3 regions of the Bradyrhizobium sp. S3.7.6 genome follow, and region 3 is predicted to be linked to each of the others. Evidence: predicted binding sites of a transcription regulator. Region 3 holds the regulator's gene; each other region holds the start of a gene.
What was found. The regulator PhoB, encoded in region 3, activates phosphate uptake and scavenging genes when phosphate is short. The targets are predictions, from matches to a motif close to TGTCATNNANCTGTCAT.

Region 1 (3,268 bases), 170 kb from region 3:
GATGATCGTCGCGGCGTTTGCGATCCTGGTTTACGGCCTCGTCGATCTCGACTTCTCGCCGTCGCGATTCTTCGCAGGGCTGAGCCAGCTCGGCTGGATCGGCCTGATGATGATCCCGCCCGATCCGGGCTCTTCGCTGCCGGTCTATCTGAAAGCGCTGGGTGAGACGCTGTCGATCGCGCTGCTCGGCACGACGCTCGCCGCGCTGTTCGCGCTTCCGGTCAGCCTGCTGGCCGCGCGCAACGTCATACCTTCGCAGATCCTGCGTTTTCCGGTCCGCCGTTTCCTGGATTCGATCCGCGGCGTCGACACCCTGATCTGGGCGCTGGTGTGGATTAACGTCGTCGGGCTTGGTCCGTTCGCCGGCGTGCTCGCCATCGCCGTGTCGGATTTCGGCGCGTTCGGCAAACTGTTCTCGGAGGCGATCGAGGGCGCCGACCAGAAGCAGGTCGAAGGCGTCCGCGCCTCCGGCGGCAGTGCTTTGCACGAAATCCGCTTCGGCCTGCTGCCGCAGGTGCTGCCCGTGATCGCCGGCCAGGTGCTCTATTTCATCGAATCCAACACGCGCTCGGCCACCATCATCGGCATCGTCGGCGCCGGCGGCATCGGCCTCCAACTCGCCGAGCAGATCCGCGTGCTGGAATGGCAGCGGGTGTCGTTCCTGATCCTGATGATGATTCTGGTCGCCGTCGCCGCGATCGATTTTATTTCGAGCAAGTTGCGGTTTGCGATCATTGGGCGGCGAGCTGTCGCCTGATCGCCGGCGCCGTAGGGTGGGCAAAGCGAAGCGTGCCCACCACTTCTGCTTAGATATCGGGGAGAGATGGTGGGCACGGCGCAAGTGCGCCTTTGCCCACCCTACGAGCCCTGCGTGGTCGCCCGCTCACCCGTTCTCCACCAGAAACTCCACCCGCTCCGCTGCAAAGCGCGAGTGCTTGGTCACCAGCGGCTTGCCGGCGAGATCGTGGTCGGTCGCGTCGACCACCAGGATCGGCCGTCCCAGCGGCAGATCGAGCCGCGCGGCATCGGTTGCGTCCACGATGCCGGCGGTGATCCGGGTCGCGCCGCGGCTGTAGTCGCGGACGCCGTAATGCTCGAGCAGTTTCGTCATCGAGCGCGTCGCGGCGAATACCTCACCCGCGCCCGGAAACAATTCCGCTGACAGCCAGGTGGTGGAGACGCAGATCGGCGTGCGGTCGGCGAGGCGGATCGCCTCGATCCGCACCAGCGGCGCGCCGGCCTTCAATCCCAGTTCGCGCGCCAGTTCGCGGGTCGCGACGTCGTCGGACGCCTCGATCAGCCGGCCATGCGGTTCGCGGCCGTCGGCGCCGACGATCTCGGAGAAGCGGGTGCGCGAGCGCAAGGGATAAGCGAGGCGCTGCGCCTCGACATAGGTTCCGCTGCCGCGTTCGGCGCGCACGATGCCGCGCTCGGCAAGTGCGGCCAGCGCGCGCCGCACGGTGTGGCGGTTCACGCGATAGGTCTCGGCGATCTCCATCTCGCCCGGCAGCTTGTCGCCGGCTGCAAAGCGGCCGTCGGCGATGCCGCGCTCGATGCCGTCGGCAACGAGGCGCCACAGCGCGACGCCCGAAGAGGCTGTGTCCTGCATGCTCATGTCGCCGAGAAGCCTACTTCAGAAATCACACGTTTGTCACGAAACAGTCATGGCGCTTCCGTATCAAGTTGTCTATTATCATAGACAACTTGGATTCGGCAAGTTCTGTCAAAAGCTCGGTGGATTGGGTGACCCAGCACAACAACCAGCAAGTCCAGCGCAAGGCCGCGATGGCCGTGCTGGCGCACGCGGAGGCGGGCGAGATCGCCGCTCGCCTCCGCGCTCTCGCCCTGCCGGCGCATCAGGAGCTACGCGCGCCGGAAAACGGTCTCGTCATGCTGCGCGGCCGGGTCGGCGGCGACGGCGCGCCGTTCAATCTCGGTGAAGCCACGGTGTCTCGCGCAGCGGTCCGGCTCGCGAGCGGCGAGGTCGGCTTCGGCTACACGCTGGGGCGCGATGGCGAAAAGGCGCGGCTGATCGCGCTCTGCGACGCGCTGGCGCAGTCCAGTGATTTCGGTGAGGCGGTGGAGCGTGACGTTATCGCGCCGTTGCGCGAGCAGCTTATGATCCAGCGCAAGCAGGCGGCGGCCGAGACCGCCGCGACGAAGGTTGATTTCTACACCATGGTGCGCGGTGAGGGGTGAGGCCATGACCACGATTGCGGAACTGCCGCCGGGTTTCGTCGACAAGGTCTTGTCGGCGCAATCGACCTTTCGTTCCGTGATGGACGCGATGGCGCGACCGGGCTCGGTCCAGCGCATCGTGCCGATGGCGGGAGCGCCCGCGCCAACGATGCGCGGCACTGCCGCGATCGCGCTGACGCTGTTCGATCACGACACGCCGCTCTGGCTCGATGAGCGGATGACGGAGCGATCGGACGTGGTGAAATGGCTCAAGTTCCACACCGGCGCGCCGGTGGTGCAGGACTCCTCGATCGCGAGTTTCGCGCTGATCAGTGACGGTGCGGCGCTGCCGTCGCTCGAGCGCTTCGCACTGGGCACGAACGAGTATCCGGATCGTTCGACCACGGTGATCCTTCAGGTCGAGAGCCTGAATTCGGGGCGCAGTTTCGAACTGCGTGGCCCCGGCATCGACGGTGTCGCGACGCTTCAGGCCTCGATCAGGCCTTTCGACCTGTTCGAACGGCTGCAGTTCAACGAGGCGCTGTTTCCGCGCGGCATCGATTTGGTGCTGGTCGCCGATGATGCCGTGGTTGCGATCCCGCGCACCACGCGTGTCGTGAACAAGGGAAGCTAGTCGCATGTATGTCGCAGTCAAAGGCGGCGAGCGCGCCATCGAGAACGCCCATCGCCTGCTCGCCAATGCGCGGCGTGGCGACCAGAGCATTTCCGAAGTCACGCTGGATCAGATCTCGGAGCAGCTTGGCCTCGCCGTGGACCGCGTCATGAGCGAAGGGTCGCTCTACGACCGCGAGCTCGCGGCGCTCGCGATCAAGCAGGCGCGCGGGGATCTGATCGAGGCGATCTTCCTGGTCCGCGCCTTCCGCGCCACCCTGCCGCGCTTCGGCGCCAGCGAGCCGGTCGACACCGGCGCGATGCGCGTGCAGCGGCGGGTGTCGGCGACCTTCAAGGATATTCCCGGCGGCCAGATCCTCGGGCCTACCTTCGACTACACGCACCGCCTGCTCGATCCCTCGCTTGGCCAGGGCTTCGTGCCTGAAGTGCCGGCGACGGCCGAAGCTTCGACGGCGCC
Region 2 (3,268 bases), 1.7 Mb from region 3:
ATCGGAAGCGTGCTGCCCACGTGCCAGTTCTTCTCAGCCATCAGCCACCCGCGCTTTCAACGTCGGATTGTCTGGCTTCACGGGTTTGGATCGGGTAAACGCCTGTACGCGCAACAGAAAAATGTGACGCCAAATACGGCAATTGCCCTGACATGATAAATGCTTCCTTAATGGAAAACGGCCCGGTGCCGTGGTTCTCAGGCCTGATGCCACCGATGCTTTCAATGGATACACTGCACAACCATGGATAGGGTCGACTGCGTCGTCATCGGAGCCGGCGTGGTCGGGCTCGCGGTGGCTCGAAAGCTTGCCCAGGCCGGGCGCGAGGTGATCGTGCTCGAGGAAGCCGAGGCCATCGGCACCATCACCTCCTCGCGCAACAGCGAGGTGATCCATGCCGGGATCTATTACCGCGCCGGCAGCTGGATGGCGCGCATGTGCGTCAGCGGCAAGCATGAGCTGTACCGCTACTGCGGCGAGCGCGGCATCCCGCACAAGAACTGCGGCAAGCTGATCGTCGCGACCAGCGCCAAGGAGACCGAGAAGCTGCAATCGATCAAGGCGCATGCCGAGGCCAATGGCGTGCTCGACATGCAGCTGCTCACGGGCGAAGCCGCACGCGCGCTGGAGCCGGCGCTCGCCTGCGATGCCGCGCTGCTCTCGCCATCGACCGGCATCATCGACAGCCACGCCTACATGCTCTCGCTGCGCGGCGAGGCCGAGGCGGCCGGCGCGGCCTTTGCGTTTCACACCCCGCTGATCCGCGCCAAGGCAGCCGGCGATGTGATCGAGATCGAGGCCGGCGGCGAAGCGCCGATGACGCTGCAATGCGGCCTGCTCGTCAACGCCGCCGGGCTCTCGGCGACAACGGTCGCACGCCATATCGACGGCATGCCGATCGACCGGATTCCGCCGGCCTATCTCGCCAAGGGAAACTATTTCAGCTGCAACGCCAGAGCACCATTCTCGCACCTGATCTATCCGGTGCCCGAGCCAGGCGGGCTCGGCGTGCATCTGACGCTGGACATGGCCGGGCAGGCACGCTTCGGCCCCGACGTGGAGTGGATCGAGACGATCAATTACGAGGTCGATCCGTCACGCGCCGAACGCTTCTATCCGGCGATCCGGAGATACTGGCCGACGCTGCCCGACGGCGCGCTGATGCCGAGCTATTCAGGCATTCGCCCGAAGATCGTGCCGCCGGCGGTGGCCACGCAGGATTTTCTGATGCAGGGCCCGCGCGATCACGGCGTCGAAGGCCTGATCAACCTGTTCGGCATCGAATCGCCGGGACTGACGTCGTCGCTCGCGATCGCGGATCACGTCGCTGAGCTCGCAGGCATCTAGGGGATTTTCCATCGGAGCGGAAAGGCTCCAAGCGCCGCGCAAATAACTTTGCACGCTGCGCACCTTCATGCAGGGATGAGCGCAACAGCTCTCACCCCTGCATGAAAGGGTAAGTTCAACTCTACACTGTTACAGGGGTTACTAGTGGAGCGTGTCGCCGGTGTGCTTCAAACGCTCGATCTGGTCCTTGACCATCAACTTCCGTCGCTTCAACTCAACAATTTGCAGGTCGTCTGTTGAAAGGTGCACGAGAGCTTCGTGCAATTCGTTTTCGAGCGTTTTGTGCTTCCGTTCCAATTCAACCAGATGTGCCTGAATTGTCATTCGAAACCTCCTCGGTAGGGGGAAACCTTGGATTCGATCCGGACAAACAAGTGTACATCACCGATTCGTTCTGTCGATATGTATCCGTCGTCGCAGCGTCATTTTTGAAAATTCATATGTAACGAATCGTGAGTAAGGAACCACGCTGGAAAAATCCATGATATCAACGTGCTTGCGCAACGCCGCAACGAATCGTCGAAATATCTTGCGAGAGTTCGGTGAGCGGCGGCCCGAGATCGCTTGCGATCACGGCGCGCAAGGACGATAATTTCCACAGGGCATCCACAGCCTTGAATCTCACGCCCATCGGGTTTTCGGCCACCGCGAACATGACCAATGAAGACGAGCGTGAGCTCGAAGCCGAGCTCACCCGGTTGCAGCAAGAACACCGAGATCTCGACGCCGCGATCGATGCGATGCATCAATCGCCTGCCCCCGACCTGTTGCGGTTACAACGGTTGAAGAAGCGCAAGCTGTTGTTGCGCGACCGTATCGCGTTCATCGAAGACCAGATCACGCCGGACATCATCGCCTGAACCGCGAGGCCCTTTTTCGTGGCAGCACGCCGCATCCGAATCCGCTTGAATCGAAAAGAACAAAATAGGAACATTTGGACATCCCAACGCCCCAGGAAACGCCCAGGAAACCCCCGAGGACAACGCAGATGTCGGCAACCGCCCTTCTCGACAACAGCCATTATGAACAGGCCTGCGACCAGGCGATCGCGATGTGCGACGGCAATCTGCGTAGCACCATCAAGGCGCTGATCATGGCCAACGAATATCTGGAAGCAGAGCTGGAAGAATTACAGGCGGCGATTTCAGCCGGCTGCATTCCCGAGACCGCACGCAGCAAGGTGCGGAGCAACAGCAGCGCCGCCTGAGTTCAACATCGGAGCAACGCCATGTCGGATGTGACCTACTACGTTGCAATGCCCTTCCTGATCGATGCCGACGGATCGCCTGTCGCGGGCGCCGCGGAGGAATGCCAGAGCTCGGCGGCCGCGTTGCGGCGCGCCGAGATCCTGGCGCACGGTGCCGGCCATATCGGCGCGGTTGCGTTCAGCCGCAGCGGCGATCCCATGACCGGCGAATTCGGCGACGCCACGCTGCTGCGTAAATTCGGCAACGTGCCGGAAGATCTGGCCACGCTGTAAGGGTTGTTGCTTGAGCATGATCTCCGCGCAACGCGGTCCGCATTTGTCGCGAAGATCGTGCCCTAGTTGCTGACCAGCCTGATCAGCGGCTCGTGCCGCCGGTGCGCCTTGCGCACATACATGGCGGCATCAGCCTCCTCCAGCGCGCGGCCTGCATCGGACTGCGCCCCCAGCAGCGCGACACCTGCGGAGGCGCCCGCGGTCACGCGCTGACCGCGAAAGGCAAACGACAATTCGTCGATCGCCTGCTCGAAGGCCGCTGCCTTCGCCTTGGCGTCGGTCTCGCTGAGATTCCAGAGCAGCAACGCAAACTCGTCGCCACCAAGCCGGCCGACCACGTCCGAGGCGCGGACCTGCCGCGTCAGGGTGGCCGCAATCGCCTTGAGCACCTCGTCTCCGGCGGCATGGCCGAAGGAATCGTTGATGGGCTTCAGGCGATCG
Region 3 (3,268 bases):
TCGGCACCAACCGCGTCACGGCGTTCATCGGCCCGTCGGGCTGCGGCAAGTCGACCCTGCTGCGCATCTTCAATCGGATGTACGACCTCTATCCGGGCCAGCGCGTCACCGGTCAGCTCATGCTCGACCAGACCAACGTCCTCGACCCCAAGCTGGACCTCAATTTGCTGCGCGCCCGCGTCGGCATGGTGTTCCAGAAGCCGACGCCGTTCCCGATGACGATCTACGAGAACATCGCCTTCGGCATCCGCCTTTACGAGAAGATCTCGAAGTCCGAGATGGACGACCGCGTCGAGAAGGCGCTGCGCGGTGGCGCGCTGTGGAACGAGGTCAAGGACAAGCTCAACGCCTCCGGCCTGTCGCTCTCCGGCGGCCAGCAGCAGCGCCTCTGCATCGCCCGCACGGTCGCGGTGCGGCCCGAGGTGATCTTGTTCGACGAGCCCTGCTCGGCGCTCGACCCGATCTCGACCGCCAAGGTCGAGGAGCTGATCCAGGAGCTGTCCGAGAACTACACGATCGCGATCGTCACCCACAACATGCAGCAGGCGGCGCGCGTCTCCGACAAGACCGCCTTCATGTATCTCGGCGAGCTGATCGAGTTCGACGACACCAGCAAGATCTTCACGTCGCCGACCGACCGGCGCACGCAGGATTACATCACCGGCCGGTTCGGCTGAGGAGACGGAACATGGGTTCTGAACATACCGCAAAGGCCTTCGACACCGACCTCCAGGAGCTCACGCGCCTGGTCGCCGAGATGGGCGGCATCGCCGAGCGCATGATCGTCGATTCCGTCGACGCGCTTATCCGCCGCGACGTCGCGCTCGGCCAGCGCGTCGTGACCATCGACGCCGAGCTCGACGCGCTCCAGAAGAAGATCGAGGAGCGCGCCGTTCTCACCATCGCGCGCCGCCAGCCGATGGCGGTGGATCTGCGCGAGATCGTCGGCGCCATGCGCGTCGCGACCGATCTCGAGCGGATCGGCGACCTCGCCAAGAACATGGGCAAGCGCGTCGCGGCGCTGGAGACGGATTTCCATCCGCTCAAGCTGTTCCGCGGTCTGGAGCACATGACCGACCTCGTGCAGCAACAAGTCAAGTCGGTGCTGGATGCCTATGCCGCGCACGATCTGCCGGCGGCGATGGCGGTGTGGAAGGGCGACGAGGAAGTCGACGCCATCTGCACCTCGCTGTTCCGCGAGCTCCTCACCTACATGATGGAGGATCCGCGCAACATCTCGTTCTGCATCCATCTGATGTTCTGCGCCAAGAACATCGAGCGCATCGGTGACCACGCCACCAACATCGCCGAGACCGTGTTCTACATGATCGAGGGCCAGGCGATCACCGACAAGCGGCCGAAGGGCGACATGACGACCTTCGCCACGACGGTCCCGAACACTTAAGGAGCGACGAACACCATGGGCGCACGCATTATGGTGGTTGAGGACGAGGAAGCTCTCACCGAGCTTCTCCGCTACAACCTCGAAGGCGACGGCTATGACGTCGAGACGGTGATGCGCGGCGACGACGCCGACACCCGCCTCAAGGAGCACATCCCCGATTTGATCGTGCTCGACTGGATGCTGCCGGGCCTCTCCGGCATCGAGCTGTGCCGGCGGCTGCGCACCCGGCCCGAGACCAAGCAGCTCCCGATCATCATGCTCACCGCGCGCGGCGAGGAGAGCGAGCGGGTGCGGGGCCTTGCGACCGGCGCCGACGACTACATCGTCAAGCCGTTCTCGGTGCCGGAGCTGCTGGCACGCGTGAAGGGCCTGCTCAGGCGCGCCAGCCCCGAGCGGCTCGCCACCGTGCTCGCCTATGGCGACATCGAGCTCGACCGCGACAAGCGCCGCGTGGCGCGCTCGGGCCGGCCGATCGATCTCGGTCCGACCGAATATCGCCTGCTGGAGTTCTTCCTGGAGCATCCCGGCCGCGTGTTCTCGCGCGAGCAGCTGCTCGACAGCGTCTGGGGCCGTGACATCTACATCGACGAGCGCACCGTCGACGTCCATATCGGCCGCCTGCGCAAGCTGCTCAATCTCGGCCGCGAGCAGGACCCGATCCGCACCGTCCGCGGCGCGGGCTACGCACTGGACGATCGCTTTGCGAAGGCGGAGCAGGCGTAGCTCGGTGAGCTGCGGCCACACTCTCGGTGTCGTCCCGGACAAGCGCAAGCGCGGGTCCGGGACACCCACAGCGAGCGGTTATTTTGTGAAAAGGTAACTCCGAGTCCCCGTAGCCACATCTTGCGGTGGTTAAGGGTCCCGGATCTGCGCGCGCTCGAGGCGCGCTTGTCCGGGACGACATCGGATTTGTTGAGCCGCCATCGTGTGACGGCTCCTTTCTGAGCTCAGAACGACTTCAGCGCGGACCCGGCTTCGCCGGCGCGCGCCGGCGATCGGCCGCGGGCTGATACGCCACGCGCGAGTGCTGGGCGCAGTAGGGCAGGCCGGAGAGCGCCTTGCCGCCGCAGAAGAAGAAATCCGGGCTCGAGGGATCGCCGACCGGCCAGTGGCAGGTGGCCTCGTTCAGCTCCAGCAGCGACAGCCGCTGGCTCATCGGCACGACGTTGTCGTAGGTGACCGGTTCGGCCTCGACCTCGACTTCGAAGGCCTGCGCCAGCGCGGTGTTGCCGCGCGCGATCGGGCGTGTCACCCGCATCATGTGCTGGGCGGGGCGCGCCTTGCGCGGCCGCGGCGCTGCCGATGAAGGGCTCTTGGCGCGGCCCGACAGGCCGAGCCGGTGCACTTTGCCGATTACGGCATTGCGGGTCACATTGCCGAGTTCAGCGGCGATCTGGCTGGCCGAAAGTCCGGCCTCCCAGAGCTTTTTCAGCTGCTCGACGCGATCATCCGACCAGGTCAAAACGGTCATTGCACCCTTTCCTTCGCCGGCGCCTGCCATCCTGGCGGCCGCACGGCGAATGCCTAAGCTTCGAAAAACCCGTGCCGCCAGAATCCCTTAAGGCTCGCCGGGCGCACCAGATGCGCCCGAACGCTTACGCCGGTACATGAGGACTTCGAGGATCAGAACTGCTGCACGAGATGTCGTATCTGACAAGCCAAACGCTACAATATGGCGTGACTCACGCGCAAGAGTCCGCCGACTCGCTTCCACATGTTCCGTGGCGGAAATACGCAAAATCGCCACCGCAAGACTACGGATTCTGCGTTTCGCGAGGCTTTCCGGGCGGCATTGACACCGGTTTCACCAGGCATAAGATAGTCAGGCGTGCCGCCCTTAAAAGGCGGCACGTTTCGTTTTCC

Region 1: phnF (phosphonate metabolism transcriptional regulator PhnF) is a predicted target of PhoB. The motif match lies at 1,650-1,666, and genes of this name have one in related genera.
Region 2: ACVJ5M_RS09805 (YdcH family protein) is a predicted target of PhoB. The motif match lies at 1,757-1,773, and genes of this name have one in related genera.

The regions. Positions count from the first base shown of each region.
Region 1 covers NZ_JBSSEQ010000001.1:182,909-186,176, reverse strand. Annotated here, with positions in the region: gene phnE (phosphonate ABC transporter, permease protein PhnE) at 1-757, shown strand, start outside; gene phnF (phosphonate metabolism transcriptional regulator PhnF) at 884-1,615, opposite strand; gene phnG (phosphonate C-P lyase system protein PhnG) at 1,735-2,199, shown strand; gene phnH (phosphonate C-P lyase system protein PhnH) at 2,204-2,812, shown strand; gene ACVJ5M_RS00950 (carbon-phosphorus lyase complex subunit PhnI) at 2,817-3,268, shown strand, end outside.
Region 2 covers NZ_JBSSEQ010000001.1:2,069,673-2,072,940, reverse strand. Annotated here, with positions in the region: gene ACVJ5M_RS09815 (sensor domain-containing protein) at 1-41, opposite strand, end outside; gene ACVJ5M_RS09810 (NAD(P)/FAD-dependent oxidoreductase) at 244-1,347, shown strand; gene ACVJ5M_RS09805 (YdcH family protein) at 1,489-1,671, opposite strand; gene ACVJ5M_RS09800 (YdcH family protein) at 2,001-2,207, shown strand; gene ACVJ5M_RS09795 (hypothetical protein) at 2,336-2,554, shown strand; gene ACVJ5M_RS09790 (hypothetical protein) at 2,576-2,827, shown strand; gene ACVJ5M_RS09785 (GGDEF domain-containing protein) at 2,890-3,268, opposite strand, start outside.
Region 3 covers NZ_JBSSEQ010000001.1:350,438-353,705, reverse strand. Annotated here, with positions in the region: gene pstB (phosphate ABC transporter ATP-binding protein PstB) at 1-677, shown strand, start outside; gene phoU (phosphate signaling complex protein PhoU) at 689-1,405, shown strand; gene phoB (phosphate regulon transcriptional regulator PhoB) at 1,421-2,128, shown strand; gene ACVJ5M_RS01750 (GcrA family cell cycle regulator) at 2,364-2,876, opposite strand.